Regions from separate parts of the Simiduia curdlanivorans genome, predicted to be linked through region 2. Evidence: predicted binding sites of a transcription regulator. Region 2 holds the regulator's gene; each other region holds the start of a gene.
What was found. The regulator FliA, encoded in region 2, starts transcription of late flagellar genes. The targets are predictions, from matches to a motif close to TAAAGTTATNNNNNNNNCGGCCGATANCC.
Positions count from the first base shown of each region.

Region 1: the regulator FliA is predicted to act here: its motif matches at 4,663-4,691, upstream of pomA (flagellar motor protein PomA).
Region 3: the regulator FliA is predicted to act here: its motif matches at 2,469-2,497, upstream of QWY82_RS19475 (flagellar protein MotY).

Region 1 covers NZ_JAUFQG010000004.1:434,764-445,409, forward strand. Annotated here, with positions in the region: gene QWY82_RS02095 (multifunctional CCA addition/repair protein) at 1-1,236, opposite strand, end outside; gene QWY82_RS02100 (HNH endonuclease) at 1,297-1,860, opposite strand; gene QWY82_RS02105 (PilZ domain-containing protein) at 2,232-2,849, opposite strand; gene QWY82_RS02110 (flagellar motor protein MotB) at 2,849-3,835, opposite strand; gene pomA (flagellar motor protein PomA) at 3,847-4,608, opposite strand; gene QWY82_RS02120 (exodeoxyribonuclease VII small subunit) at 4,869-5,114, shown strand; gene QWY82_RS02125 (polyprenyl synthetase family protein) at 5,117-6,004, shown strand; gene dxs (1-deoxy-D-xylulose-5-phosphate synthase) at 6,121-8,022, shown strand; gene QWY82_RS02135 (leucine-rich repeat domain-containing protein) at 8,056-8,775, shown strand; gene ribA (GTP cyclohydrolase II) at 8,906-9,514, opposite strand; gene QWY82_RS02145 (retropepsin-like aspartic protease family protein) at 9,580-10,224, opposite strand; gene QWY82_RS02150 (phosphatidylglycerophosphatase A family protein) at 10,236-10,646, opposite strand, start outside.
Region 2 covers NZ_JAUFQG010000004.1:3,108,812-3,119,457, forward strand. Annotated here, with positions in the region: gene flhF (flagellar biosynthesis GTPase FlhF) at 1-863, shown strand, start outside; gene QWY82_RS13800 (MinD/ParA family protein) at 894-1,718, shown strand; gene QWY82_RS13805 (RNA polymerase sigma factor FliA) at 1,722-2,474, shown strand; gene cheY (chemotaxis response regulator CheY) at 2,582-2,965, shown strand; gene QWY82_RS13815 (protein phosphatase CheZ) at 2,991-3,764, shown strand; gene QWY82_RS13820 (chemotaxis protein CheA) at 3,796-6,072, shown strand; gene QWY82_RS13825 (protein-glutamate methylesterase/protein-glutamine glutaminase) at 6,158-7,192, shown strand; gene QWY82_RS13830 (flagellar motor protein) at 7,194-7,934, shown strand; gene motD (flagellar motor protein MotD) at 7,940-8,977, shown strand; gene QWY82_RS13840 (ParA family protein) at 9,027-9,821, shown strand; gene QWY82_RS13845 (chemotaxis protein CheW) at 9,821-10,646, shown strand, end outside.
Region 3 covers NZ_JAUFQG010000006.1:1,258,096-1,268,741, reverse strand. Annotated here, with positions in the region: gene QWY82_RS19490 (EF-hand domain-containing protein) at 140-586, shown strand; gene rnt (ribonuclease T) at 663-1,313, opposite strand; gene pyrC (dihydroorotase) at 1,370-2,407, opposite strand; gene QWY82_RS19475 (flagellar protein MotY) at 2,574-3,470, shown strand; gene QWY82_RS19470 (argininosuccinate synthase) at 3,602-4,822, shown strand; gene ccoN (cytochrome-c oxidase, cbb3-type subunit I) at 5,043-6,488, shown strand; gene ccoO (cytochrome-c oxidase, cbb3-type subunit II) at 6,499-7,110, shown strand; gene QWY82_RS19455 (cbb3-type cytochrome oxidase subunit 3) at 7,113-7,307, shown strand; gene ccoP (cytochrome-c oxidase, cbb3-type subunit III) at 7,310-8,230, shown strand; gene ccoG (cytochrome c oxidase accessory protein CcoG) at 8,321-9,742, shown strand; gene QWY82_RS19440 (FixH family protein) at 9,769-10,317, shown strand; gene QWY82_RS19435 (heavy metal translocating P-type ATPase) at 10,332-10,646, shown strand, end outside.

The DNA.
Region 1 (10,646 bases), 2.7 Mb from region 2:
GGCGGGCCACTCATCTTTCAGTTTGGCAATCGCTGCGATTCGCGCGTGATTGATACCGTCGCCCAAGGCCTTGCCGGTTAAGCCCTGCGCCATCAACTTATCGGGTTTTACCGCCAAACAAGCCGCTAGTGCCGCGGCTAGATATTCCGCTTGCGGGTAGGGCGCGGCTTCAAAGCCAGTTCGCCCGCGCGCGTCAGCTTTACAAGCGGCGACAAACAAGGGCAGGCGCTCGGGTCGACGCAGTGCATCTAAAGCTTGCAGCATTTTAAGCACGGTGGCCGGCTTCAACTCGAATAAGCGATGACAATTAAGATGTTGCCCAGTAACCGCTAGCGCTAAATCGCGGTGCTCTTTGGGCACACCTAACCGCGCGCACACCGCTTTAACGAGAGGTATACCTCGATGCTCATGGGCAATGTGCCTAGGCAATTCGTCAACTGGCGTGACGCCCTTGCCCAAGTCGTGCACCAACGCCGCAAACCGCACGCGCGTATCGGCATCCGTTGCGGTTAACAAAACCGCTTGTTGCAAGGTCAGCAAGGTGTGAACACCGGTATCAATTTCCGGGTGATATTCGGCCCGCTGCGGCACCCCCCACAGACAATCTAACTCGGGCATTAGGCGCGCTAAGGCGCCGCACGCGCGCAGCACTTCGATAAATATTTCGGGATTGGGTTCGGCCAGCGCCCGCTGCATTTCCTTCCATACCCGCTCGGCTACTAGGTGATCCACCTCTCCGGCATCGACCATGGATTGCATAAGCGCTTGGGTTTCTGGCGCCACCACAAAGCCCAATTGATGGTAGCGCGCAGCGAAACGCGCGATGCGCAATATGCGCACTGGATCTTCGGCAAAAGCGGGGGATACGTGGCGCAACATTCTATTTTCAATATCCTGCCTGCCACCATAGGGGTCGATAAATTCACCCTCGGTATTTTTGGCGATGGCATTGATGGTGAGATCGCGACGAATCAGGTCTTCCTCGAGACTTACACTGACGTCGGTGTGAAAGGTAAAGCCCGTATAACCGCGCCCAGACTTTCGCTCTGTGCGCGCCAGCGCGTATTCTTCGCGCGTCGTGCCGTGTAGAAAAACCGGAAAATCTTTACCCACTGGGGTGAAGCCCTCGGCGAGCATTTGCTCTGGCGTTGCGCCAACCACCACCCAATCGCGCTCGTGAAAGGGGAAGCCCAACAATTCATCGCGCACGGCGCCGCCAACGAGATACACGTCCACCTTAGAACCTACCGAATTTTTGTGACAAAAGATGCCCTAAGGATACCCTATCCGGCGCCGTTACAACCAACGACAGTTATTGGAAAACTGCGGCCGCAGGTATTCCATTTGGTCGCCGCGTATGCGGTCGCTATTTACCAAGGCGAGATACTCGGCATTGTTAGGCCGATAAGGCAAAGCAATGAGGCTCATCTGAATCTCATCCAAGAGAAAATTACTTTTGTGTTGGTTGCAGCGCTTGCACGCTGCCACAACATTTTCCCAGCGATCCAAACCGCCGCGGCTGGTGGGCTGCACATGATCGCGCGACAAATTGATAAAGCTGAAAGACTTTCCGCAATACAAGCAGCGATAGTCATCGCGCCGAAACAGCGCTCGATTGGTCAGCGGTGGCCGATTGCGCACGGGCGCTAATCGACCGCCACCGCAGGCCAGAATTGACGGCAACTGAATGCGACTGGTTAAGCCAGTGAGCCGGGATTCGCCACCCACCACGCGCTTAACCACGCCGCCCAAACTCCAGGTCACCAAATCTCTCGCGTACAGACACACCGCCTCCTGCCAACCGATCCATTCAATGGGCTGGCCGGACAGATTAAGTCGAAGAATACGTGCTTCAGGCATTGGGTCTCTCCATGAACAACGGACGAAATTCATCGGCGCTATGGCTAGCTAGGTAAAAAGCTACGGCGCTAGCGCGAAAGAGATATGACAAAAACAGGAAAGATCGAACAAAAAAGACGATAAAGTGGTATTTAAAAGCGAGAAAGTTACCGGCTACTAAGAAAAGCAGCACAAGGTCGTCACATGAGCGCCTGGTAACAATGAAGGCGAAGCCCTCCTCTTCTGGTTAGGCATTTAGTTCGAGTGTATAAAATTCATACAGATCGTCAAGCACTTTTTCCGGCTTCGCCGGCTGCTCGCCTCAGCGGAGCGAGGGTTAACGCGTAACCGCTCAAGCCTGTCGCCCGGCACAAAGCGACAGCCTAAGCACACTATTTAGTTGCCGGCTTTGGTATACCAAGCGCCAGCGCCGCTTGCAGCTCTGATTGTTCCTCGAGCTCAACCATCAGCCGATGGTCACGCAACTGCGAGCCTTGGCGCTTAACAATGTGCTGAATTAGAACCTCCTGATCGTGGGGGCTAAGTGCAATAAAGTTTGTCCGCAAATAATAGCCACCGTCAACCGGTTCACAGTCGAGCACCTTGCCGTAGGTGACGATATGATTGCCCTCCGGCCGTAAAATCAAATCGAGACTCAACACCTTGCCGGCGGCAATTAATTCTTCAGTGATAAAAGCCATGCCACAGGCACTGATGTTGACCTCGCGCACGCGATGCGCAACATCCCTAACCAATCGACTATCGAGCTCTAACTGCGCAATAACACAGTTAATTTTGTTATTTAGGGTGGTAAATAATTCCGTCATCACCGGCGACGACAACTGCGGCAATAGCTGATCGATAGCATTCTCATAGCGAGACAGTAAACTCAGCGTATCCACCGGTTGTGGATCGTGCTCTTGCCGCGTTCTCGCCTCCTCTTCGGTCAGCACGCGGTAAGCCACCCCCACCTTGTCATTAATGCGAAAAAAACGTCGGCGCTCGGGCATCAGAACACCTCGCTCGGGTCGAGATCAAAGAGATACTCTGGGTCCAAATTTAAATCGCGCAAAATATCTTGCCCCTCTTCTTTCAAGACTTCCAGATCGGCCTTGTCGATATCCGAATCCACACCCTGCTGAATCACAATTTCCACCCGGCGATTGCGCGCCCGGTTTTCGCCGCTGTCGTTCGCCACCAAAGGTTTAGTATCGGCAAAACCCGAGACCTGAAACCGACGCGGATTGATTTCATTGCCGCGCATCAGCTCCGACGCCACAGATACCGCCCGGCTCGAAGAAAGCTCCCAGTTGGAGCGAAAGCGCGCCGTGGCGATAGGCACGTTATCGGTATGCCCTTGCACTTCAATCTTGCCGGGCTTAGACCTTAGCACGGCGCGAATTTCTTCCATGACATCGGCGTATTCACCCACTAAATCAGCTGAGCCCGAGCGGAACGAACCCTTTTCTCGAATGCGAATAATAATTTTCCGGCCCTGGGTTTCAATTTCAATTTCACCGGCAATAATTTGTGACTGCAGCGCCTGAGCCAGCTCGACGGCATCGTTTTCAGTTTGCTGAATCAACTCTTCGAGCTTTTCTCTTATGCGCGCTTTAATACCCGCTTCCGTGGCTTGCTCGCCCTGCTCGACGTCGTATTCTTCGTTGCACTGAACCTCCAAACTCATCTCGGTAATGTCTTGGGTTTTTTGCCATATCTCGTTAATTGGTGTTGGGTTTGGCGTGCCGGGGCTAAACTCCTGCGCGATGATGCTGGTGCCCTTGGGCACGTCATCCACATTGAGTTTATTTTGCACGCCAAAGGCCTGCGCCATGGAGCCAGCTAAACGCTTAAACTTCATGGCATCCATTTCAGAAAAAGATAACAACAGCACAAAGAAACACATCAACAGTGCCATTAAATCTGCGAAGGTGCCCATATACGCGGGCAAGCCCGGCGGTGGACATTTACAGTCGTGCTCTTCCTCGTCAGCCACAGGTTTACTCCTTAACCCGCATCTGCCGCTTCGCGCTTACCTTCGGGAAGGTAGGTGCGCAACATGGAATCGATAACCCGTGGGTTTTGACCGCCCTGAATCGCCAAGAGCGCATCCAGCACCAAGCTCTTGATCATGGCCTCTTCACCGGCGCGCAATTTCAGTTTGTCGGCCATGGGGCCAAAAATACCGTTTGCCATAATCGCGCCATAGAGCGTCGTCAGCAGCGCTACCGCCATGGCTGGGCCAATGGATTTTGGGTCATCCATGTTCGACAACATGGCCACCAACCCCACCAAGGTGCCGATCATGCCCATGGCCGGCGCCGTTTCTGCCATAGCCGCAAAAATCTTGGCGCCATACTCATGTCGCTCGATGGCCAGGGCTTTGTCTTTAGACAAGAGCGCCTTCACTACCTCGGGGTCGTGACCGTCAACCAACAGCTGAATACCCTTCTGCAAAAACGAGTTACTCACCTCTTTGCCTTCTAGAGAGAGTAAGCCGCCCTTTCTGGCGGCATCGGCAAGTTCGACGATTTCGGCGATCAAATCCACCGGATCGGTACTTTTAAACAGGAAGCTTTTCGCCATGATTTTCACGGCAGAGAGGTAATGAGATAAACCAAATTTGATCATTACCGCAAAAATCGACCCACCCACCACAATGACAAAGGAGGGCGCATCGGCAAACATACCTAAATTACCCGCCATCAACATGGCGGTCAAAATCAAACCAATGGTCCCCAAAAGGCCAATGAGCGTGGCTAAATCCACAGAAAACTCCTTACTTGCTTATCGATATCCGCAGCCATTGCCGGTTTTCTTCTTACTTATCGTCCAAAGCCACTCAAACTGAACCCTGCGACTACCGTATTAGTTTAGTTAGGAAACTGGGATTAGCTTGGAAATCAGTACAAAGAATTTTCGCTTTTAGATACAGCGCACCTTCGCGATTGACCGATCCGAAGCCCTCGTATAGGGTGGCGGCTTCAACGAATACCGCACATTTCTGCCCAGATACAGGACGCTTAGCCATGGCCAGCCGCAAAAAACCACAAGACTTCGAACAGTCCCTGGCCGCACTCGAAGCGTTAGTTGCCAAAATGGAAAAGGGCGACCTCAGCCTCGAAGACTCCTTGAAGGCCTTTGAGGAAGGCGTACAACTCACGCGCGAATGCCAAGCGCGGCTGCAGGCCGCCGAGCAAAGAGTACAAGTGCTATTGGCGCAAAATGGTGACGTGCGCTACGAAAATCTCGATGGCAGCGAGCAAGAAGACTGATCATGGAAGTAACGCTCAATGCCTTCAGCCAGCGGGTTAAACGCGATGTCGACGCTCGCCTAGCACAAGCCTTAGACCAGCTGGCCGGCTCTGGCGCGCAGCTGAAGGCGGCCATGCATTACAGCCTAACTAACGGCGGCAAGCGCGTGCGCCCGCTGCTGGTTTACGCCAGCGCCCAAGCCATTAGGCCGGGCATGCAAGAGGGCCTCGAATGGATAGCCGCCGCGCTCGAATCTATTCACGCCTACAGTTTAGTGCACGACGACTTACCCGCCATGGACGACGACGATTTACGGCGCGGTAAACCCACTACCCATATCGCCTTTGACGAAGCCAGCGCGATTTTAGCCGGCGATGCCCTGCAAGCCTTTGCCTTTGAGCTGTTAGCGCTTGCACCCTTGGCGGCCGAGCTGAAAGTTCAATTAATCACTCACCTAGCCCGTGCATCTGGCGCCCAGGGCATGGTGCTGGGCCAGGCCATCGATCTAGCCGCGGTCAATCAACAACTCGACCTGCAGCAGTTGGAGCGCATGCATCGGCACAAAACCGGCGCACTTATCTCGGCCGCGGTGACCATGGGCGCGCTGGCCGCCGGCGCCAATGCCGAACAATGCTTGGCGCTGGAACACTACGCCGAGGCGATTGGCCTCGCCTTTCAGGTGCAAGACGACATACTCGACGTCACCTCAGACACCGAAACCTTAGGCAAACAACAAGGAGCTGATAGCAGCCACAATAAGCCAACCTATGTGTCGCTACTAGGGTTAGACGGGGCAAAAGCCAAGGCGCAGGCGTTGCATAGCGACGCCCATCAAGCGCTCGCCCAACTTGGCCCCGCTGCCGATACACTCCGGCAATTAGCGGACTATATCGTCGAGCGCAAAGCCTGATGGGGCGACCGGATTGCCCGCGCCCCCAATTTCCCCAATTGGCGCTAGTCATTTAACCACTGGCGCCCTAAAATGGCCGGTTCAAGCCTCAAGCTAGCCAGTGCCGACATTCAGTTATGTTTAACGAAATTCCCCGCCAGCGCCCAGAAACACCGCTCCTAGACAGCATTGCGCTGCCTGAAGATTTGCGCTTGCTGGATGTCGATCAACTGCAAGATGTAGCGCAACAACTGCGCCACTACCTGCTCTACTGCGTCGGGCAAACGGGCGGCCACTTCGGCGCCGGCTTAGGTGTGGTCGAACTTACCGTGGCACTGCACTACGTGTACAACACCCCCGCCGACAAAATCATTTGGGATGTGGGCCACCAAACCTACCCGCACAAAATTCTCACTGGCCGGCGCGAAGCCATGTTGAGCATGCGCCAAAAAGACGGCCTGGCAGGCTTCCCCAAGCGCAGTGAAAGCGAGTACGACACCTTTGGCGTGGGCCATTCAAGCACGTCAATTTCCGCTGCCTTAGGCATGGCCTTAGGCCATGAAATGGCCGGCCTCGACAATAAAACCGTGGCTATCATTGGCGACGGCGCCATGACCGCCGGTATGGCCTTCGAGGCACTGAATCACGCCGCGCACACCGAAACCGACATGTTGGTTATTCTAAATGACAACAATATGTCTATTTCCAAGAACGTCGGCGGTTTAGCCACCTACTTCTCGCGCATCTGGGCCAGTAAATCCTACAACGCCCTGCGCGAAGGCAGCCGCAAAGTGCTGTCGAAAATTCCCGCTGCCTGGGAGCTAGCGCGCAAGACCGAAGAGCATATGAAGGGCATGGTGTCGCCCGGCACGCTATTCGAAGAACTGGGCTTCAACTACGTTGGCCCCATCGATGGCCACGATACCGCAGGCCTGGTGCGCTACCTCACTAATTTGCGCGATATCAAAGGCCCTAAGCTACTGCATATCATTACCCAGAAGGGCAAAGGCTTTGCGCCTGCAGAGGCCGATCCGGTTGGCTACCATGCGCTCAACAAAATTGAGCCCAAACAACCGGTACAAGATGTCGCCAGCAGCAAGCAAAAATATCAAACAATATTCGGCGACTGGTTGTGCCAACAAGCCGCGGTGGATGAGCGCTTGGTGGCGATCACACCCGCCATGTGCGAAGGCTCCGGCATGGTGGATTTTGCTCGACAATTTCCCGAGCGCTTCCACGATGTCGCCATCGCCGAGCAACACGCCGTCACGCTAGCAGCCGGTCTTGCCTGCGAAGGGCAAAAACCGGTGGTGGCGATTTACTCGACCTTTTTGCAGCGCGCCTACGACCAACTGGTACACGATGTCGCCATTCAAAACCTCGATGTCACCTTCGGCATAGACAGAGCGGGCCTAGTCGGCGAAGACGGCCCCACCCATGCCGGCAGTTTCGACTTAAGTTTTTTGCGCTGCATTCCCAATATGATAATCGCCGCGCCGTCAGACGAGGCCGAGTGCCATCAACTGCTGTGCAGTGCCTATCAATTTAAGGGCCCAGCCGCAGTGCGCTACCCGCGCGGCACTGGCATAGGCGCGACCATCACCACCGAGCTGCAGCCACTACCGGTTGGCGTCGGCCGTCGGGTCAGGGAAGGCAAACACATTGCCATCCTGTGCTTCGGCACGCTGCTGGCGAACGGGGAAAAAGCCAGTGCCCAGTTAAATGCCACCCTGTGCGATATGCGCTGGGTTAAACCCTTGGACGAGGCGCTGATTCTCGACTTGGTTAAACAGCATGAACTCATCGTGACGCTAGAGGAAAATGCTGTCGCCGGCGGCGCTGGCTCGGCGGTCAGCGAGTTTTTGAATAGCCAAGGCATTAGTGTGCCGGTATTGCAGCTGGGCTTACCAGATAGCTATATCGATCACGCCAAACAATCGCAAATGCTCGCGGCAGCGGGCCTCGACCCGGAAAGCATCGTCGCCCGCATTCAGACCCGCATGGCATCCCTCGCACTGAGACCCGCGGTCAACGCCTAAATTTCCCACTGACTCTGCAACCAAGGACAGCGCATGCAGAAAAGCTCAGCCTATGTTTTTATTGCCACCGCCGCCGCGGTGTTCGCCCTTGGCAAATGCGCCAGTGGTCCGGCGCCGTCGCAACAAGTTGCCGAGTCGGAAGCCACACTGCGCTACGCAGAAATCAAAGCTGCACGCGACGCTAACCGACTAAACTCAGCCGAGCTCGAGGCATCGATCCAACACTTAGATCAACTCGGGCTCACCGATCAGGCGCTGTATCGTTGCGTTAGAGAAAGTGTTGAGTACGCGCTGGCCCACACCGGCGGCAAAGTCATTACCCAGCCCACCGACATCGAACAACTTGACTGCGCCGGGCGCGGTATTTTTCGCCTCAACGGCCTTGAGCATTTTAAAAAATTAACCAACATCGATTTATCGGGTAATAAAATTACCAGCCTCGAACCCTTGAGCCAATTGCACGACGTAGAAAAGTTAGATATCGAGAGCAACCAAGTCACCAGTATTTGGTCTATTCTCGGCATGGACAAACTCACCACGTTAAAGCTCACCGGCAACCCAGTGGGCGACCTCAATCATGTGAACGGGTTTAATAGCCTCGATACCCTTAAATTTAAATTGAGTAACAAAGACCGGTGTGATTATTTGGTGAGCATTAAAGAAGCGCTTACTTACAGCAAGGCCTCGCTGGCGATCCCCAGCCGCTGTGTGGACGAATTCGGCGAGCCGGCGCGGCTCTCTGATTTTGAGTAAGCGCAGTTGACAGGAAAATGCGTTAACAGGTTACAGGACAGGCAAAGGCCCAACTCAGGTGACGGCCGTTTGCTTTTGTTGGTCGCTCTTGCTTGTCCTGTAAGCTGTAAACTGTAAACTCACTTTCCTGTTAACTTTCTTCATCCGCCTCGTCAGACAATATGTGACCCAACTTACCCTTTTTAGTTTGTAAGTATTTTGCGTTGTGCGGGTTGCGTCCGGTTTGATGGGCTATGCGCTCCACCACCGGCAGGCCAATATCTTTCATCGCTTTCACTTTGCGCGGGTTATTGGTCATCAAGCGAATTTTTTGAATTTGCAGTTGTTCGATCATCGGTTTGAGGATGGAGTAATCGCGCATATCTGCGCCAAAACCTAAGGCCTCATTGGCCTCCACCGTATCGGCGCCGCAATCTTGCAATTTGTAAGCTCGAATTTTATTGAGCAAACCGATGCCGCGGCCTTCCTGACGCAAATAGAAAATCACGCCCCGGCCGGCGATGGCAATTTTATGCATTGCGGCCTGCAGTTGTGCACCGCAATCACAGCGCAAACTAAACAACGCATCACCGGTTAAGCACTCGGAGTGAATACGCGCCAACACCGGCTCTTCACCGCGCACGTCGCCCATGGTGAGTACCACATGCTCTTTGTTATTTGCACTGTCTTCAAAACCATGCATTTCAAACGTGCCCCACGGGGTGGGCAAGCGGGAAGACTCTACGTATCGAATTGTCACTTAAAAACCTCTAAATTACGGTGACCTACTGCGTCAATGCGCTCAGCTTTTAAAATTTAAAAAACTTAAAAGCGCGACCGAATGACTAGTACGCCCTGCTCGCGGTCGATATCGACCTTATCGAGAAAACTATTACCCAATAACACCATCTCTGGAAAATCACCCGCCAGCACCACAGCAGAAACTTGATTAACCAACACGTTACCAACGCTGACTGAATCCAAATTCACCTGCCAAGACTTTATTTTTCCGCCCGCCGTTGTCGCCATACCCACCAAACCTTGGCGATACTGCAGACCTAATGACTGGGCATGGCGTTCACTCATGGCAACCGAGGTTGCACCTGTATCCACCAGCATATCCACAGGCCGGCCATTGATTTGTCCCTTGGCCCAATAGTGGCCACCCTTACCGGTATTAATTCTTACTAAGGCTTTTTCCGGTGCCGCAAATAACGCGCCTATCTTGCGGTTCAGCGTTAATTCCTGTTGCTGGCCTCGGTAGGAAATAACGACACTCTTGCTATTAGCGGCGATCACCTGAACGCCCTCGGGGCTTGTGGCGCCAACTTTCAGCAACTGCCGCTTACCATTGATATCGAGCAACGCACTGCCTTTAAATAAAGCGCTGACCTGAATATCCACCTTGCCACTCGCCATCAGCGCACTAGGTAGAGACAAACTGATACAGAGCAGAAACAATCTGATCATGCGCCAAGGCTTCACGACACACTGATTACGGTTAGCTGAATCACCAGCAACGCCATCAAACCGGCTAACACATCATCCAACATGACGCCGAAACCGCCCTTCACTTTTTTATCTGCCCAGCCAATGGGCCAAGGCTTCCAAATATCGAACAGGCGAAACAAAACAAACCCGTATAACACCCAAATAAATCCTTTAGGTGCAAACAACATGGCTAGCCAATAGCCAACGAACTCATCCCAGACAATGGCGCCGTGATCGCTTACACCTAAATATTTGCCGGCGTAATCGCACAGATAGATACCAACCAAGGCCGCTAACAAAAGCGTAGCGACATAACCCGCTAGAGGCAGCTGTTGGAGCAGTAAATACAACGGCACAGCCATGAGGGTACCGGCCGTTCCCGGTGCTTTAGGCGCCAAACC
Region 2 (10,646 bases):
CAAGGTTGCAAGAACCCCATTTGCACAGGCCCCTAGTAGCCACTGAATTGGTGAGCAAATTTCACAGCTTAGGTTTGCCCGATTTTCAAGCGGAGCGGCTAATAGCGTCAGTTAATACCGAACTGCCTGTAGCGAAAGCCTGGCCAGAAGCGTTGGCGTTGCTTTCGCAGCGCATACCGACGGCGGGCAGAGATGTGATTGAAAGTGGCGGGGTATTTGCCTTCATCGGTCCCACCGGCGTGGGTAAAACCACAACCTTGGCTAAGCTTGCCGTGCGTTTTGTGATCAAACACGGTGCCGAAGGGCTTGCCATTGTCACTACAGACAACTATCGCCTAGCGGCTCACGAACAATTAAATGCCTTGGGACAAATTCTTTCTGTACCCGTAAAAGTGGTATCTGAGGGCGAGTCGCTACAGCAGGTTCTCGTTAACCTCAGCCATAAAAAGCTGGTGTTAATAGACACAGCCGGTCTGCGCCATGGCGACCCTAAACTGAAAGCCCAGCTCGAACAGCTGCGCAGTGCCGGCAAGGTGAATAGCCTGCTGGTGATGGCGGCAAATAGCCAGTTGCAGATGTTAAAAGCGAGTTATCATGCCTACGGTGCGGCGCACCCATCGGCCGTCATTTTAACCAAGCTCGATGAAACACCTTCCCTTGGTGAGGCGATCGGACTGCTATTGCAGCACCGCTTGCCATTGGCTTACACCACCGACGGCCAAGAAATTCCAGCCGATATTCAGATAGCGAAAGGCCATCAAGTGGTGGCTAAGGCAGCACAGTTTGGCGCGCAAAGCCATGTGGAGGGTAAATTTGCGGCATCGGCCGAATCAAGTCGGCAGGTTCAATCCGAACAACTATAATCAAGGCAAGACTCATTTGTAGGAGTAGTCATGGGGCACCATCCAGTTCAAGTCATAGCGGTAACCGGCGGCAAGGGTGGCGTAGGGAAAAGCAATATATCGGTGAATATGAGCATAGCACTCGCGCAACTCGGTCGCAGGGTCATGCTGTTAGACGCTGACCTAGGGCTTGCCAATGTCGATGTGTTACTGGGCATTCGCGCGAATAAGACGCTCGCCGACGTGCTTTCTGGCGAATGCTCTTTGCGCGATGTGCTGATCAGCGGTCCCGGAGGGGTTAGGATTGTGCCCGCGTCGTCCGGGGTTCAGCAAATGGCTTCCCTTAGTAAACAGCAGCATGGCGCGCTTATTCGCGCTTTTAGCGATATTTCGGATCAGTTGGATGTGTTGGTAATCGACACAGCCGCAGGCATTAGCGATACCGTGGTGAGTTTTGTACGGGCTGCCAACGAGGCGCTAGTGGTGGTCTGTGACGAACCATCGTCGGTGACGGACGCCTATGCACTCATTAAGTTATTGCATAGAGATGCGGGCATGCAGCGTTTTCGCGTGGTGGCGAATATGACGCGCTCTGCCAATGAAGGCCAATTGTTGGTCAAGCGTTTGCAGCAAGTGTGCGACAAGTTCCTCGACGTAGCCCTACAATTTGAGGGCTCTGTGCCCTTTGATGAAAATGTGCGCAAAGCCGTGCAACACCAGAAAGCCCTGGTCGACTATTCACCGCAATCGAAGGCATCGATTGCCATCAGATCTTTGGCAAGCCGAGTTTCAGAGTGGCCATTACCGAAAGCTGCGTCAGGCAATTTGGAGTTTTTTGTTGAGCGTTTGCTAGAAACATCGGAAGCAGGCGTTTGACCGATGGCAGCAGTTGAGGGGTTAGCCATGTACGATCAGGCAAGTCGCGAAGCCAGTGATCCCATTCGAATCGAAGATTATGCGTCTCTGGTAAAGCGTATCGCCTACCATCTCATGCTTAAAATGCCTGCCAGTGTGCAGGTTGACGATCTTATTCAGGCCGGCATGATTGGATTAATAGAAGCGGCCCAGAAGTTTGACCCGTCCAAAGGCGCGAGCTTCGAGACCTATGCGGGTATTCGTATTCGTGGCTCAATTATGGATGAGACCCGAAAAGGTGACTGGGTGCCTCGTTCCGTTCACAGAAATGCCCGCCGCGTGGCTGAGACAGTACGCTACTTAGAAGCTAGATTAGGGCGTACGGCGAGCGAAAAAGAGATCGCCGATGAGCTCTCTGTCAGCCTCGATGAATACCGAAGCATTCTGCAGGATACCTCTAGCAGCAAGCTTTTCAGCTACGAAGAGTCTGCCGGCGACGACGATTCAGTGCTCGACGAGAAGCCCACGTCCATAGGCTTAGAGCCCCCCACAGACGCTTTTGAGCGGCAGGCGCTAAAGCAATCGCTTGCGCAGGCGATAACCCAACTACCCGAAAGGGAACAATTGGTACTTTCTCTGTACTACGACGAGGAATTGAACCTAAAGGAAATAGGCCAGGTTCTGGGTGTGAGCGAATCCCGTGTTTCTCAAATACACTCTCAGGCAGCCGCACGGCTAAAGGCCAAGCTTTCCGGTTGGCATAGAGACACCGATTAGACCAAACAGCAATAAAATGAACGATTTAATGACTAAAACTGGCTAGTAGTCATCCAGCTACTAGACTGAAAGTTGAATGGGGTCCAGCAGGTACGACGGAGGTTGCTTTGGACAAAAACATGAAAATTCTTATCGTTGATGACTTTTCAACAATGAGACGCATCATCAAAAACCTTTTACGTGATTTAGGCTTCAGTAATACGCAAGAGGCTGATGATGGCGCAACGGCACTTCCCATGTTGAAATCGGGAGATTTCGATTTTTTGGTCACCGACTGGAATATGCCTGGCATGACAGGTATTGAACTGCTCAAACACGTTCGTGCTGACGAGCGCTTAGCCGCGCTACCGGTATTGATGGTGACGGCCGAAGCGAAGAGAGATCAGATTATTGAGGCAGCTCAAGCTGGTGTGAGCGGCTATGTGGTCAAGCCTTTTACTGCCCAAGTACTCAAAGAAAAGATAGACAAAATTTTTGAGCGCGTTGGATAACCCCTAAGCAGTGACAAAGGCAGCCATGAATAACGAATCTGAAGATCTGGGCAACCAAGAGTTTGTGTCAGAGCTTCGTGATTGCGCCAAACTCCTGATCGAAAAACTGGAAGGCGACAATTACGAAGATGCATCCAAGCTGATCGAACAAATTATTGAGAGTCGCGACCGGCACCTGTTTAACAGAGTTGGGAAACTTACTCGTGGCTTACACACTGCCATCCGTAATTTTAATATCGACGCACCCGTATCAGAGGCAGATAGCCTCACCGATGCAAGTGACCGATTAAATTATGTATTAAAGCTTACTCAAGATGCAGCTGACAAAACCATGGATAAGGTCGAAGCGTCTGCGCCGATTGCCATGGACCTAGGTCGCGAAGCAAACTCCCTTAAATTGCAATGGCAAGCACTGATTCGTCGTGAATTAAGCGCGGAAGATTTTCGCGAGCTTTATAGGCGTATGGATCAGTTTTTGGATCAAATGGAAACCGGTGCTGGAATCTTAAATGCCAATCTTCAAGATATTATTTTGGAGCAAGGCTACCAGGACTTAACCGGACAAGTGTTGAAGAAAGTGATTGGATTGGTCTCGGATGTGGAAACCAGTCTGGTAGATCTAATGAGACTGGCAGGCCAAGTAGAAGAAATTACAGGAATTCAAATGCCCGCCGATAACCAAGTTGCGGCAGGTAAAGATACTGCTGGAGAAGGGCCACAAATTCACGCAGATAAACGCGGTGACGTGGTTTCGGGCCAGGACGATGTCGATGACTTACTTTCAAGTCTCGGATTCTGAGTTTAAACCTTTGCTAGTTAAGGAGCGCTGAATGGGCTTTGGCGATGACGACGATATCTTACAAGACTTCCTAGTGGAAGCAGGGGAGATATTGGAAAAATTGTCGGAACAGCTCGTAGAGTTAGAGCGCCAACCTGACGATAAGGATTTATTGAACGCCATCTTCCGTGGATTTCACACGGTTAAAGGTGGTGCTGGTTTTTTGCAATTGGGTGCAATGGTTGACTGCTGCCATATTACAGAAAATTTATTTGATATTTTACGTACTGGAAAGCGGTCGGTTACATCTGAACTTATGGATGTAGTACTGCAAGCACTGGATGCGGTAAATCTACAGTTTGATGAGGTGCAAAGCCGCGAGCCGTTGACGCCAGCGAGTGCTGAACTGATTCATCAGCTCGAAAGGTTGGTAAATCTCGAAGACTTAAATGACGCCCCTGCAGCGATAGCCGAGGTTGAGCCCGAACCAGCATCCGTCGAAGGGCAAGCGTCAAGTGCGCAAGACGTTGCTAAAGAAGGTGATATCACCGATTCAGAGTTTAACGATCTACTGGATGCGATAGATCCACCTGAAGCAAATCAAGCAGAGGCTAAACCAGAATCTGATGACATTACCGACGACGAATTCGAGGCGTTATTAGATCAATTACATGGTCAAGGTAAGGGTCCAGCTAAAAAGCAACCTGCACCGCAGGTCTCTAGTCCTGCATCTAAAGATGCTGGAAAAGGCGTTGCAGCAAACAGTAACGAAATCACCGAAGATGAATTTGATGACTTACTCGATCAATTGCATGGCAAGGGCAAGGGGCCTAGCGCCGTCGTAAAACCAAGCCCATCTCCGGCACCGGCCGCTGGCGCCAGTGACTTAATTACCGACGACGAGTTCGAAGCGCTTTTGGACGAGCTTCACGGTAAAGGCAAGGGCCCAGTTGTTGCGCCAAAGGCTGAGGCTCCAAAATCAACTGCCGCAGCGAAAAAACCGGCACCCGCAACAACACCCGCGACAACACCGGCTAAACCCGCAGCGAAATCTACACCAGAGCCTGCTGCCACAACACCTGCAAAACCATCAGCTAAAGCGCCGGTTACGCCCGCAGCACCAGCGCCCGCCCGCGATGCCACGCCAGCCCCTGCGGCTGAAACTACGGTTAGAGTGGACACCCAACGCCTCGATGACATCATGAATATGGTTGGCGAGTTGGTGTTAGTGCGAAATCGATTGGTTCGGCTCGGCTTGAATACCAACGACGAGGCGCTAACTAAGGCCGTGAGTAATTTGGATGTTGTCACCGCCGATTTGCAGACCTCGGTGATGAAAACCCGTATGCAACCCATTAAGAAAGTGTTCGGTCGCTTCCCCCGGGTTGTTCGTGATTTGGCGCGCACGTTAAAGAAAGATATTAACCTAGAGCTTCAGGGTGAGGAGACAGATCTAGATAAAAACCTCGTCGAAGCGCTGGCTGACCCCCTTGTTCACTTGGTCAGAAATTCGGTCGACCACGGCATTGAACTACCCGATGTAAGAGAGAGCAAAGGTAAGCCGCGCACGGGAAAAGTTATTCTGGCAGCGGAGCAAGAGGGCGATCATATTCTTCTGTCTATTACCGATGATGGCGGCGGTATGGACCCTGAAAAGCTGCGTGAGAAAGCGGTAGAAAAAGGCATTCTCGATGAAGATGCTGCTCAGCGACTTTCCGATGTTGAAGCTTTTGCATTGATCTTTGCCCCTGGGTTTTCTACTAAAACTGAAATTTCTGATGTGTCTGGCCGCGGTGTAGGCATGGATGTGGTCAAGACAAAAATTACCCAGTTAAATGGTTCTATCGAGATACAATCTAAGCTCAATGAAGGCACGCGAATCATCATTAAGGTTCCGCTCACATTGGCAATCATGCCCACGCTCATGATCATGCTCGCTAATCAAACCTTTGCGCTGCCATTGGTTAGCGTCAATGAAATATTTCATATGGATCTTACTCGCATCAACATTGTTGATGGACAAGAGTGTGTGACTGTTAGAGAAAAAGCCGTACCCGTGTTTCATCTGAAGCGCTGGCTCGTTAAGGGTGGGCGGGATATAAAACAGCCTAAAGCTGCACATGTGGTTATTGTTAACGTCGGAACCCAAAGAGTTGGCTTTGTAGTGGATCAACTGATAGGTCAAGAAGAGGTTGTGATTAAGCCGCTTGGCAAGATGCTCCAAGGCACACCCGGTATGGCTGGCGCGACTATCACAGGTGATGGTGGCATCGCATTAATTTTGGACGTGCCAAGCATGTTGAAACGCTATGCAGGTCAAAAACGATAGTCAGCATTATTGGCGAATATTCATGCAGTTAACTATTGTGGGGATTTTTCATAGCACGTTAATTTATTATTTATGGGGGCGGTAGATGGTCATCAAGGTACTCATTGTTGATGACTCTAATTTTTTTCAGCAGCGGCTGAAGGAAATGATTGGCTCTCATCCTCAATTACAAGTTGTCGGCATTGCCGCCAATGGGCGCGAAGCAATAGAAAAAGCCAAACAGCTAAAACCTGATGTCATCACCATGGACTATGAAATGCCCATGATGGATGGCGTAAGTGCTGTGAAGTTTATTATGCAGGACTGTCCAACCCCAATATTGATGTTTTCCTCCCTCACTTACGAGGGAGCACGGACAACGCTAGACGCGTTAGATGCTGGCGCGGTAGATTTTCTACCGAAAAATTTTTCCGAAGTCTCAAGAAACTCGGAGGCGCTCAAGGCCAAATTACATCAAAAAATAATCGCCATCGCAAAGCCGAAAGCCGACATTTCCATTAGATCTGTAACGCCAGCTAAAATTGTTGAACCAAAACCTTCCGCCGAACCACTTAAAGACAGAATAAAACTGATACTTATTGGCGCCTCAACGGGAGGTCCTTTAGCCATATCAGAAGTTATTAAGGGCTTGCCGAAAAACTTCACTGTGCCCATTATTTTAGTTTTGCATATGCCTGAAAATTTCACGCGAGCCTACGCCGATCGCTTGGATAAGCAAAGCTCACTCTCGGTCAGGGAGGCGGAGTCTGGCGATATACTAAAACCGGGCGTCGTTTATCTGGCCCCCGGCGGGCGCCAGCTAATGCTCGATCCGAGCTTGAAAACCATCCAAGTTATTGCCGGTGATGATCGTGTAAATTACCGCCCTTGCGTTGATATTTCTTTCGCAAGTGCTGCAAAATGTTTTGGTCACCAGGTGTTAGCAATTGTATTGACGGGTATGGGGAGCGATGGAAAAGAAGGCGCAAGATTAATAAAATCGCGGGCGGGAACGGTTTGGACCCAAGATGAGGCAAGTTGCATTATCTATGGTATGCCGCAGGCAATCGTACGCGAGGGTTTATCTGACCGGACTGTAAAGCTTTCTGAATTAAGCGGTCTACTGGTTAAGGAATTATAAAATGGATTTCTTAACCTTAATTGGTGTTTTTATCGGCTTTGCCGCCTTGCTGGGCGGTAATATGCTGGAGGGGGGCAGCTGGAATAGTTTACTCAACGGTCCGGCAGCGTTAATTGTTATTGGCGGTACCATCGGTGCGGCGCTACTGCAAACCCCTAAAGACCGTATCCGCCGCTCCTTGTCATTGTTACCTTGGATTATCACGCCGCCGCCAACACCCTTCAGTGAAGGCGTAAAGCGCAGTGTGAAATGGGCAATGGCGGCGAGAAAAGAAGGTCTACTTGGCTTGGAAACCCTTTCTGAAACAGAAAAGGATTTGTTCGCAAGAAAAGGGCTGCAATTACTGGTTGACGGTAGCGAGCCAGAAGACATTCGCAGAGTGTTGGAAAATGACTTAATCATCATCGAAGGGCGGGATGCCGACGCCGTAAGGTTTTATGAGAGTATGGGTGGTTACGCTCCAACCATTGGCATCTTAGGTGCTGTCATGGGGCTCATTTCGGTTATGCAGAACCTCGCCGATCCCTCGCAACTGGGGCCGGGTATCGCAGTGGCATTTGTCGCGACGATATACGGTGTTGCGTTTGCGAACCTGTTGCTGATCCCTATCGCGAATAAGCTGGCGATGTGCGTTCAAGAACAGAGTCGTTATCGGGAGTTAATTATTGAGGCGATTGTGGCAATTGCTGAAGGTGAAAATCCCAAGGCCATTGAGATGAAACTCAATGGTTACATCCCGTAGTTAACATGGCAAGGCGTCGATCGGCACATTTAGCCGTGAATCACGAGCGCTGGTTAGTGTCTTATGCTGACTTTATTACGCTGTTATTTGCGTTTTTTGTGGTGATGTACTCCGTCTCTCAGGTGTCTGAAACAAAATACCGTGTTCTATCAGATACCCTAGTCAGTACCTTTAAATTCCAGTCGCAAACCCTAAATCCAATACAGGTGGGCGAGCCGAGTCTTTCGAGTGACCCCTCTGTTATTGAAAACACTAAGCCTAAACTAGGCGAGGGGATGGGGGAGGGTGCTTTTGAAAAGCAAACTGACCTACCACACATGGCTGAAAATTTGTCCGAGTCGTTAGCCGATCTCATTGACAGGGATTTGGTGTCCATTAACAGCAACGAATTTTGGCTGGAAATAGGACTAAACAGCAATGTGCTGTTTAGTTCGGCCAGCGCGACGCCAAGCGCTGACGCAAAATTGATTTTCGCGGAAATAGCTAAACATCTCTCGAGCGGCAAAAATCCTGTTCAGGTGGAGGGGTACACCGATAGCGAGCCCATTCAAACCAGTCTTTTTCCGAGCAATTGGGAGTTGTCTGCTGCTCGAGCCAGTGCAGTGGTAAAATTACTTGCTGACAAGGGCGTGGCGCCGGAAAGGTTATCTGCGGTTGGCTATGGAGAATTTCAGCCCATTGCCGATAACTCTACAGAGGCTGGGCGCGCTCAGAACCGGCGCGTTGTGCTGATGGTGGCGAGGGAAAAGCCCGATAGACCCACTCGGTCTTTAGATGACCAGGATGTGAACGCGATTTTAGACGCTGATACCTTCGTTGAAGTACCTGCTTCATTGAAGCAGCCAGCGGCAGAGCCGGCAAAGTCAGCACAGGAGTTTGGGGAGGCCCCCAATCTTCTGCCTGAGCTGAATCAAGCCGTAAACGAAAGTCAACCACCGAGTGAGCCGGCAAAGATTAATGGTCTGCGGGCGATTAAACTTGAAAGCGGTGGCATTTTATTTACCAGTGATCCATCGCGTGTGTCTGAGCAAACTGACGAATAGTCAAACAGCGTCAATATAATGGCGACGTCTTTTTTAAAATGGGGTTATGGTGGAAGTCTGGACCGTGGCGAATCAAAAGGGTGGGGTTGGTAAAACCACTAGCGCAATTACCTTGGCTGGCCTAGCGGCTGCCTCAGGCAAGCGCGTGCTATTGATTGATATTGACCCTCACGGTTCGCTTTCCAGTTATTTTGGCAAAGACCCCGATCATCAAGAGCTAGGCTCCTACAGTTTATTTCAATTCAAGGATAAACTAAGCAAAGAATTCGTTGAGTCACTGCTGCTTCCAACGCCTATGCCTTTAGTTTCCATGATGCCCTCGTCAACGGCTCTCGCGACCCTTGAGCGTCAGGCCATTGGTAAAGATGGCTTAGGTTTAGTGCTAGGTAAAGCGCTTGGGTTGATTTCATCCACTATTGATATTGCAATTATTGATAGTCCGCCATTGCTCGGAATATTGCTCGTTAATGCTCTAGCGGCTTGTGACAAACTGCTAATTCCGGTTCAAACGGAATTTCTGGCCCTTAAAGGCTTAGAGAGGATGACTCACACCTTGAAGATGATGTCGCGCTCGCGTCCAAAGGCAATTGAGTATGCCATATTGCCTACGATGTACGATCGCCGTACTCAGGCGTCAATTTCCAGTTTGCGACACTTAAGAAATCACTACGGCGAGTTGGTTTTTCCTGGGCGCATACCGGTTGATACTAAGTTCCGCGACGCCAGTAAGGGAGGGCAATTTCCGCATATTTTTAGTGCCGAAAGCCACGGCGTTGAAGCCTATCGTCAATGTTTAAAATGGTTTTCTACAATTAAAGCGCCAAACCTTGAGCATGTCTCGTAATGATTAACAACCCAACCGACTCTGTCTGCGATTATCTCGCAGAACTCCTATACGAGGAGACACCTGCGCCTGAACCAGAACCTGCGCTTGCGATGGTGGGCCAAAAGAGTGATCAGCTTGTGGGTCGGGCAGTCGTACAAACGAGCCCTAAGCCGTCGCCAGCTGTGCAGCCCTCCTATTTGGAAGCGCCCAGTTTCGATAAGGAAAAATTAGCCAAGCTGCTCAGGTCTGCTCCCTTGGCTCCCCAGCCGAGTAACGCTCCGGCGCCGGTTGCTCCTAAGGCGTCGCCACCGACAGCTGTAGAGCAGCCCATCCCAAAGCCAGCCCTTTCTGAAACTAGTCCAGTCTTAGAGCCAGAAGCCTCAGAAGCTTCAGAGCCCGTTAAGGAAATTGCTTGGTGTGAAAATGGGCGTCCAAGTTGGGCCCAGGAGCGCTTTGATGTGCTTCTTTTTAAGGTGCACGGGCTAACCTTGGCAGTGCCATTGATAGCGCTAGGGCAAATTCAGCCCATCACGCAAGAGCTTACGCCAATATTTGGACAGGCAAAATGGTTCATGGGGCTCCAACCCACGCCAATGGGTCAAATTAAGACGGTCAATACGGCGCTTTTCGTAATGCCCGAACGCTACGATCCCGCCTTCTTGGCGTCGGCGAAATACGTCATTTCCATTGATGGCTTAAACTGGGGTTTAGCGGTTGATTCGGTACAACAACCCAGAACCTTAGACCCCGAGGACGTTAAATGGCGTCAGGGGCGGGGTTTGAGGCCCTGGTTGGCGGGAACCGTGAAAGAGCATATGTGTGCGCTAATAGATATACCTAACA
Region 3 (10,646 bases), on a different contig from region 2:
TATGGCTGTTTTGTGACCCATTATCCGTTATGGTGAGCCGTTGCCACGTAGTATTAAGACTCTGGTATTAATACTAAGGACTGGTAGGCGGCAGCAGCGACGGATTGCCCGAGAACAAGTATAAATAGGCGGGTAGGTTATGAAACGATTACTTTTTACGTTTGTGTTATTGAGTACGGCTATGTTTGCCGGCGCACAAACGACAGCGGATGGCTCCCACGGTTGGTTGTTAGCCAAATACGATCTCAACGGTGATTCGCGTATTTCGCAAGAAGAAATCAGCGCGAAAAAACTCGATATTTTTCGCTTGATGGATCTAAACGTGTCCGGTGGCGTTAGCTACGATGAGTATGAGCAAATCGACTCGGCTCGCCGCACCCTTATCCTCAAGGCGCGTTTTAATAAGCTCGATGGCGATAAAAATGGCGAAGTCACCGAAGCTGAATACAGCAGTTTTCTCGGCCAGTTTTCCAGTATCGACGCCAATGGCGACGGCATGCTGGATAGCACCGAGATAACCCCTCTCGACGACGAATACGAAACCCATTGTTTTTACTGGTTTTGTTTACGGCTTGAGAACGACTAAGCGGCACCAGATGATGCAGGCATAAAAAAAGCGGCGAAAGCCGCTTTTTTTATGCCTGCACATATTGCGCAGAGGCTTATTCCTCGACTACTTGGCCCAGCCAGCCACCTAACTCGCGCCAGCGGTTGACAATTTTGCAAAATAAATCGGCCGTTTTTTCGGCGTCGTAGGCGGCCGAGTGGGCGGCGCTATTGCTGAACTCTATGCCTGCCAACTGGCAAGACTTGGCCAACACGGTATGGCCGTACGCCAGCCCCGCGAGCGTCGCAGTATCAAAACAGGAAAACGGGTGGAAAGGGTTGCGCTTGGCATCGCAGCGGTTGGCGGCGGCGTTGACGAAGCCCAGGTCAAAGTGGGCGTTGTGGCCGACAATGACGGCGCGCGAGCAGCCGTTTTCTTTGACGGCGCGGCGAATGGCGCGAAATAAATCAGGAATCGCCATCATCTCCGGCACCGCGTCGCGGTTGTCGATATCAATACCAGTAAAATCCAGCGCGGCCTGTTCGACGTTGGCGCCTTCAAAGGGGTCGACGTGGAAATCGAAGGTCTCGTGCCGGTGCAGTATGCCGTCGTCGTCCATGCGCAGGGTGACAGCGGCAATTTCTAATAGCGCGTCGGTATCGGCGTTAAAGCCGCCAGTTTCCACATCTACCACAACGGGTAAAAAGCCCCTAAAGCGTTGAGCTAGAAGGGTTTTTGGGCTGTCTTGCGGTTCCGCTGGGTTCACTAATCTTTCGCCTTAATCTATTGGGAAGGTCTTCGGGTTGAACAAGTTACTGTCGGTTATGCCGGTGCCACGCGCCATTGCAGGCTTTCGCCGGCGCGCAATGGCACCAGTTGGCTGCCGGCCATAGGTAGGGAGTCGGGTACGCGCCAGCTCTCTTTGACCAGCGTGATGGTATCAGTATTGCGCGCAATACCATAAAAGTCTGGGCCAAAGTGGCTGGCGAAACCTTCCAGTGCCGTAAGCGCGCCGGCGGCTTCGAAGGCCTCGGCGTAGAGCTCGATGGCGGCATGGGCGGTGTAGCTACCGGCACAACCGCAGGCGGCCTCTTTCTTGTCGCGTGCGTGGGGCGCGGAATCGGTGCCGAGGAAAAAGCGCGGGTTGCCGCTGGTGGCCGCCTTAATCAGTGCTTGCTGATGGGTGTTGCGCTTCAGAATGGGCAGGCAGTAATAGTGCGGCCTGATGCCGCCGGCCAACATGTGATTGCGGTTGTAGAGTAGGTGGTGCGCGGTGATGGTGGCGGCGGTGTTGCTTGAACTCTCGGCCACAAATTGCGCTGCGTCGCTAGTGGTGATGTGTTCCATCACGATGCGAAGGTTGGGCAAACGCTGGCGCAGCGGGCTTAGTATCTGGTCGATAAAGACCTTTTCCCGGTCGAAAATATCAATGCTGGCATCGGTCACTTCGCCATGAAGCAAAAACAGCATACCGGCCTTTTCCATGGCTTCGAGCGCGGGGTAAATCTTGTCTAAGCTGGTAACGCCGGAGTCCGAGTTAGTGGTGGCGCCGGCTGGGTAGAGCTTGGCGGCCACAACACCGGCGGCTTTTGCGGCCACAATGTCGGCGGCGCTGGTGTTGTCGGTCAGGTACAGCACCATCAAGGGCTCGAAGTTACTGCCGCTGGGGCGCTGGGCTAAAATGCGCTGGCGATAGGCTATGGCCTGCTCGGCATTCATTACCGGCGGCACTAGGTTGGGCATGATAATGGCGCGGCCAAAATAGCGCGCGGCATCGGGTACCGTGGTGGCCAGCTGCTCGCCGTCGCGTAAATGAATGTGCCAGTCGTCTGGGCGGGTGAGGGTAAGTGTTTGGGTCATACCAAATCCTGTGCTGGTCAGCCTTGCTGAGTGATGGCGCGCATCCTACCTAAATTAGACCTTAATTTCGACTCAAGCGAGCCGATAACCTAAGAGTTAGCTACCGGCGTGGAGTTGCAGCGGTGGCGATTATGCTGGGGTAGGCGAGGTAAATGGCGTTATGTTCATGAAAAATATCACTAAATCACCCATAGCTTGGCTGTTCGGGCTGAGCTTGTTTGGCCCCGCAGCGGCGGCCACCCAGTACACGCCGGCCATGGATAAAAGTGAATGGCAGGTCAATAGTTCGATTTTTCTCTGTGAATTGCGCCAAGAGGTGCCTTTTTATGGCGCCGCCAGTTTCTATCATAAGGCCGGCGAGCGCTTGGCACTGCAGCTGCAGGCCGATACGCCGCGGCTAAAAACTGGCAAGGCAAGGCTCACCGCGCGGGCACCGGTGTGGCGACCGCGCATGAAAAATATCGAGCTGGGCTTGGTGCCTGTTACTCAAGGCCTGTTGCCGGTGAGTCTAAACGATCAATTGTCGAACCGCGCTTTAACGGAATTGCAGGGTGGGCGCGAGTTAGTGTTTACTCGCTACCCTTGGTATGGCGCCGTTGAATCCTCGCAGGTGGCTCTGTCGCCGATTAAATTCCAGCCCGCTTACCAACAGTTTTTAAAATGTTTGGCCGGATTATTGCCGGTTAATTACGATCAAATTGCCAAAACTTCCGTGTACTTTCCCTCCTCTGGCGATGATTTTCCGCTTTCGGAAAAACGCAAGCTCAGCAATATTGCGATCTATACCTTGGCCGACCCCAAAGTGACGCACCTGTATATTGACGGCCATACCGACAGCAAAGGTATTCGCGATGAAAATTTGGAGTTGTCCAAGCGGCGGGCCGAGGCCGTGGCAGAATTTCTCAAGCGCGAAGGCATTCCGGAAAATAAATTTACCGTGCGCTGGCATGGCGAGCGCTATCCGGTGGTATCGAATCAAAGCCGAACCGGACGCGCTCAAAATAGACGTGTCACCGTTCGCGTCGATCGCGACGTCGCGCCAGAAATGGCATCCGCGCCTTAAAAAACCTTCCTTTGCGCGGCCTTAACCCTGTGAATCAGGCGTGATTGGTTATACAATTCGCGCCCTAATTTTCCGGCTAAACCATAGTTTTATGGGTTTAGCGTCCGCTCAGCAGGTGAATGGAGTTGTCTATGTCGTCGCTAAAAAAGGTGGTACTCGCTTACTCTGGCGGGCTTGATACATCAGTGATTGCCCGGTGGTTGCAAGAAACCTACAACGTCGAAGTGGTGACCTTCACTGCCGATATTGGTCAGGGTGAAGAAGTTGAGCCAGCGCGCGCGAAAGCCAAAGCTATGGGTATCAAGGAAATCTATATTGAAGATTTGCGCGAAGAATTCGTGCGCGATTATGTCTTCCCCATGTTTCGCGCCAACACCATTTACGAAGGCGAATACCTACTCGGCACCTCTATTGCGCGCCCACTAATCGCCAAGCGCTTGGTTGAAATTGCCAACGAAACCGGTGCCGATGCCATCTCCCACGGCGCCACCGGTAAAGGTAATGATCAGGTGCGTTTTGAGCTGGGTGCCTACGCACTGAAGCCGGGCATTAAAGTGATTGCACCTTGGCGCGAATGGGATTTGAACTCGCGCGAAAAATTGATGGATTACTGCAAGCAGCACAATATTCCGGTGGATTTTGCCAAGCAGAAAACCAAGTCACCTTACTCGATGGACGCCAATTTACTACACATCTCCTACGAGGGCGGTATTTTGGAAGATCCGTGGGAAGAGGCCGAAGAGGGCATGTGGCGTTGGTCGGTAGCGCCTGAAGCGGCACCGGATACCCCTACTTACATTACCCTGACTTATAAAGCCGGTGATGTGGTGGCCATTGATGGCGTAGATATGTCTCCTGCCACCGTGTTGGAAACCTTGAACAAAGTCGGCGGTGCCAACGGCGTAGGCCGCTTAGATATCGTTGAAAACCGCTATGTTGGCATGAAGTCCCGCGGCTGTTACGAAACCCCGGGCGGCACTATCTTGTTAAAAGCTCACCGCGCTATTGAGTCTTTGACCCTCGATCGCGAAGTTGCACATCTGAAAGATGCGCTGATGCCCAAGTATGCCGAGATGATTTACAACGGTTACTGGTGGAGTCCGGAGCGCAAGATGCTGCAGGTGGCTATCGATGAGTCGCAGCATGTGGTAAACGGTGAAGTGCGGGTCAAGCTCTATAAGGGTAACGTCAGCGTTGCGGGTCGGCGCAGCGAAGACAGCTTGTTCGACGGCAAGATAGCCACCTTCGAAGACGATGCCGGCGCCTACAACCAGAAAGATGCCGAGGGCTTCATTAAGCTCAATGCCTTGCGTATGCGCATCGCAGCGGGCAAAGGTCGCAACCTGTTCTAAAGCAGGCTAAAGCCCCTAAGTTGTCCTAAACTTTGGGGCTTTATGCTTTGCCGTGTTTAGCGTAGGTCTGCTTAAACCTTGATTCGGATCAATACCAGCCAGTTTTCAGGCCCTACAATGCAGCGGTGCAAGGTTTTACCTCTTTTGGGTTAGTAACAGCTCAATAGGGGGAGCGCCGCTAGCTAACGAATTATTAGCTTTAAAGATATTGGGAATCACTATGGGTAGCCATTCTGCTGCTGGAGATCATCCAGCTTATAACTACAAGGTTGTGCGCCAGTTCGCGATCATGACCATTGTCTGGGGCATTGTTGGGATGGCCGTTGGGGTGCTGATTGCAGCGCAGCTCTACTGGCCAGAACTGAATGACCTGTTCCAACCCTATTCGCATTTTGGTCGCTTGCGTCCACTGCATACCAATGCCGTTATTTTTGCATTCGGTGGCTGCGCGCTGTTTGCGACTTCCTATTATGTGGTACAGCGAACCTGTCAGGCAGTATTGTGGGGCGGTTGGTTAATACCCTTTACCTTCTGGGGTTGGCAGTTAGTGATTGTTGCTGCGGCTATTACCCTACCGATGGGGCTGACCTCCTCCAAAGAATACGCCGAACTCGAGTGGCCCATCGACATTCTGATTACCCTAGTTTGGGTGTCTTATGCGATTGTGTTCTTCGGCACCATTGTGAAGCGCAAAGTCGAGCACATCTATGTGGCCAACTGGTTCTACGGCGGTTTTATTCTCGTGGTTGCCGTGCTGCACTTGGTGAATTCGGCTGCAGTGCCTGTGTCTATGTTTAAGTCTTACTCGGCTTACGCTGGCGCCATGGATGCCATGGTGCAGTGGTGGTACGGCCACAACGCGGTAGGCTTCTTCTTAACCGCAGGCTTCTTGGGCATGATGTATTACTTCGTACCTAAGCAGGCCGGTCGTCCGGTCTACTCTTATCAGCTGTCTATCGTACATTTCTGGGCGCTGATTTCCCTATACATTTGGGCCGGTGCACACCATTTACACTACTCCGCCTTGCCAGATTGGGCGCAGAGCTTAGGTATGGTGATGTCTTTGATCCTGCTGGCGCCCAGCTGGGGCGGTATGATTAACGGTATTATGACGCTGTCCGGTGCTTGGCATAAATTGCGCACCGATCCGACCCTGCGCTTCTTGGTGGTGTCTTTGTCTTTCTACGGTATGTCTACCTTCGAAGGCCCCATGATGTCCATTAAGACGGTGAATGCCCTGTCGCACAACACCGACTGGACCATTGGCCACGTACATTCAGGTGCCCTAGGTTGGGTTGCAATGATCTCCATTGGCGCCATTTATCACTTGATCCCTGTGCTGTTTGGCAAGAAAGAAATGTTCAGCGTTAAGTTGATTAACACCCATTTCTGGTTGGCCACTATCGGTACTGTTTTGTACATCGCCGCTATGTGGGTAAATGGCATTATGCAGGGCTTGATGTGGCGCGCCTTTAACACCGACGGCACCTTAACCTATAGCTTTGCTGAATCGGTTGAGGCGAGCTACCCAGGCTACTTCGTCCGTTTTATGGGTGGTGCTTTCTTCCTGCTAGGCATGTTAATCATGGCCTACAACACCTACCGCACAGTGACTGATGAGCGCGAAGAGCAGCAAGTCGCTTTAACCAATGCTCAGGCGGCTTGAGGACTAGCAGATGAAAAACCATGACATAGTAGAGAAGAACATTGGTCTCATGGCCGTGCTAACTATCGTTGCCATCAGCTTCGGAACCTTGGTAGAAATCGTTCCGCAGTTTTATCTAAAAGAAACCACCGAACCAGTAGCGGGTTTGAAGCCTCTGCCGGCGTTGGAGCTTGAAGGTCGCGATATTTATATCCGCGAAGGCTGTCACGTTTGCCATACGCAAATGGTGCGTCCGCTGCGAGCAGAAGTGGAGCGCTACGGTCACTATTCGGTGGCCGGTGAATCGGTTTACGAACATCCGTTCCTGTGGGGTTCGAAGCGCACCGGGCCAGATTTGGCGCGCGTCGGTCAACGTTATTCGGATGAGTGGCAGAAAGCGCATTTATACAACCCGCGTAACGTCGTGCCGAAATCCAATATGCCTGCTTTTCCTTGGCTATTTGACAATGTGCTAACCGGCGAATTAACCGGTAGAAAAATGGCTGCACTGCGCTCAGTTGGCGTGCCCTATACCGATGCCGATATTGAAGGCGCGCAAGAGGCTGTTAAAGGCACGGCTGAAATTGATGCCTTGGTGGCTTACTTGCAGCAGTTGGGCACCTTAGTAACTCAGAAGCGTTAATGATGGATATGAATGATTTGCGTTCCCTCGGAACGGTATTTGTGACTTTGGCGTTCATCGGCGTCTGCTGGTGGGCGTTCGCGCCAAGCCGCAGAAAGCGTTTTGAAGAGGCGGCCAATTTGCCTTTTGCAGATGAGGAGCCACGCAAGCCAACCCAACAACTTCATCCCGAAACCGATGAAGAGAGGCAGGATTAATTATGAGTATTTTTTGGAACCTGTGGATCATTGTTCTGACGCTAACCTGTTTAGCGTTGATAACTTGGGTGCTGTTTGCCAACCGTAAAGTTGCGGTAAACGATGACGAAGATCCGGAAAACAGAACCACTGGCCATGTTTACGACGGCATTGAAGAATATGATAACCCACTACCGAAATGGTGGTTTCAGCTGTTCGTTGCGACGTTGATATTTAGCGCTATCTATTTGATTATTTTTCCAGGCTTAGGTTCGTGGAAAGGTATTCACCCGAGCTATCAAGATGGCTGGACGTCGCACAAGCAGCTCGAAGGCGAGCAGCAGAAAGCGCAGGCGGCTTACGTAGAGAGCTTTGGTAAGTACCAAAAAATGTCTATCGAAGAGTTGGTCAATGAGCCGCGCGCTATGAAAATGGGTATGCGCCTGTTTGCCAATAACTGTGCGATTTGTCACGGTGCCGATGGTGGCGGTAGCTATGGCTTCCCAAGCCTTATCGACAACGATTGGCTCTACGGCGGCAGCCCAGAAACCATTCTACAAACCCTTACCTACGGTCGTAACGGCAACATGCCACCTTGGGGGCCTGTTATTGGCGAAGCTGCGGTACAAAGTTCTGCAGAGTACGTGATGAGCTTGTCCGGCATGGAGCACGATGCCGATTTGGCCAAACAGGGTGCCAGTGTGTTCGCAGGAAATTGTGCGGCTTGCCATGGCGCAGATGGAAAGGGTATTCAGGCCATGGGTGCCCCCAATTTGACCGATGATATTTGGTTGTATGATGGCTCGCGCAAAGGTATTCGTCACTCGATTCGCGAAGGTCGCGCCAACCAAATGCCTGCCCAGGCAGAGAAATTGCGCGCAGATAAAATTCATTTGTTAGCGGCTTATGTCTACAGCTTGTCTTTAGACCAAAACGCCCAGTAGACATAAAAAGGGCAGCGAAGCTGCCCTTTTTATTGCGCGAAAATTACCTGTGGGTGATTTAATCCTGTTTGCTTTTACGAGTTGCTTCCCATGTCTGATCAAGAGTTGAAAGATCAACGTAAGGATTCAGAACAACAACAAGAAAAAATTCGCTACGTCGATGTCTACGAATCTTCCGGTCGTATTTATACCCGCAAGATTACCGGTTTTTTTCAAAAGCTCCGCCGCTACACGGGCCTGCCGCTGCTGGCCGGCTTTTTGTTGATGCCGTGGTTTGTTATCGATGATCGTCCAGCCATGTTGTTTGATTTGTCGACCCGCCAGTTTCATATTTTGTGGTTAACCTTCGGTCCGCAAGACGCCATGTTGCTGTCTTGGCTGTTGATTATTGCCGCTTTCAGCTTATTTACGGTCACGGTTTTGGTGGGCCGAGTTTGGTGTGGTTTCACCTGCCCGCAAACGGTTTGGACCATGATGTTTATTTGGGCCGAGCATTTTTTCGAAGGCGATCGCAACAAGCGCATCAAACTAGATCAGCAGCCCATGAGCCCGAGCAAGTTTGCCCGCAAGTTTGGCAAACACGCCATGTGGGTAACGATTTCGCTGATAACCGGTATCACCTTTATCGGATATTTTACCCCGGTACGGGAATTAATAACCGGCTTGGCTACCTTTGCAGCCGAGCCAATTTCGGCGTTTTGGGTGCTGTTTTTTGCCGGCGCAACTTATTTGAACGCCGGCTACATGCGCGAGCAAGTGTGTAAATACATGTGCCCCTACGCGCGCTTTCAGTCGGTGATGTACGATCAAGATACCTTAACGGTATTTTACGATTACAAGCGCGGCGAAGCGCGCGGCCCGCGCAAGCCCGACGAAGACGCAAAAGCCAAAGGCCTCGGCGATTGCATCGACTGTTCTTGGTGCGTACAAGTGTGCCCGGTTGATATCGATATTCGCGATGGCGTGCAGTTGGAATGTATCGACTGCGGGCTCTGTGTTGACGCCTGTAATAGCGTGATGGATAAAATGGGCTACGACCGCGGTTTGATCCGTTTTACCACGGAAGAAGCCATCAAAAATGGTACCACCCATGTATTCCGGCCACGCTTGATTGGCTATGCGGTGGCGGTTCTTTTAATGATTGCAGTGTTTGCCTACACAGTAAGTAATCGCGTGCCCATTAAGGTGGATGTATTGCGTGACCGGGGAGCGAATATGTATCGCGTGGTGGGCGATGATATTCAAAACGTCTACACCTTGAAAATTCTCAATCTCGATCCAGCCGATCAAGTTTATCGAGTCGAAGTGCGTGGTGAACACCACTTTACGCTGGGTGGTTATCGTCCCACGGTGATTGAGCAAGGTGAACTGTTGAGCTTTCCGGTTCGCGTTTCGGTGCCGCGCAGCGAGTTAACAACCACCAAAGCGACGATCGAGTTCTATGTGGAAAGTGAAGACAATCCCGAACTGAATACCACGGCAACGGCGAGTTTTATTGGCCCAACCCATTAATGTAACGAGCGTGGAAACGGTAGAAAATGGCTATTCAAGATTCAACACTCGATCAAGGCCCCTGGTATCGCCAAGGTTGGGCTTGGTTTTTACTGACGCCATTAATTGTAATTGTGTTGGTGATGGCTGCCTATATTTCTGTTGCTGTGAAACTGTCCGATGACGTAGTTATCGATAATTACTACCGCGAAGGGCGTATGTATAACGAGCGCCTCGAACAAGATCATCGTGCCACGGCGCTGGCCATGCGCGCAGAGTTGGATTTTGATTTAGAAACCGGCGAAGTTTTTTTGCAGTTGAGCGGTGACGAGCTACCTGAGTCCTTGGTGTTGGTATTACAGCACCCAACGGAGGCCGACCTCGATCAAACGGTTATTTTGGCTGCCACAGGCCAGGGTAATTATCGCGGTGATTTAAACTTGGGCGTCAACTTTTCCCGTTATCTTTTACTCTTTCCCGGTGCGTCAGCGAGTGAGCGAGGCACAGCCCCGTGGCGCTTGAAGGATAAAATTGATTTTCAAGCGTCTCACGCCGTCACCCTGCAGGCCACTGAGAAGCAAGCCGCCGATCAATAGGCGAGACATCCTCCGTGGCCGATATCCCTTGCTATCACTGCAACTTACCTACACCTGAGCCGGCCGAGTTTTTTGTCCTTATCGAGGGCGAGTCTAGGCCCATGTGTTGCCCCGGCTGTCAGGCGATAGCAAGCGCCATTGTCGACGGTGGCTTGTCGAGTTTTTATCGCTATCGCACTGAATCTAACGCCCGCCCGGAAGCTCATCTTGCCGATTACAGTGCCTATGATTTAGCTGACTTACAGGCTGACTTTGTCACCGGTGAAACGGCGCAGCGCAGTGCCTTTTTGTTGTTAGATGGTTTGACCTGCGCCGCCTGTGTTTGGTTG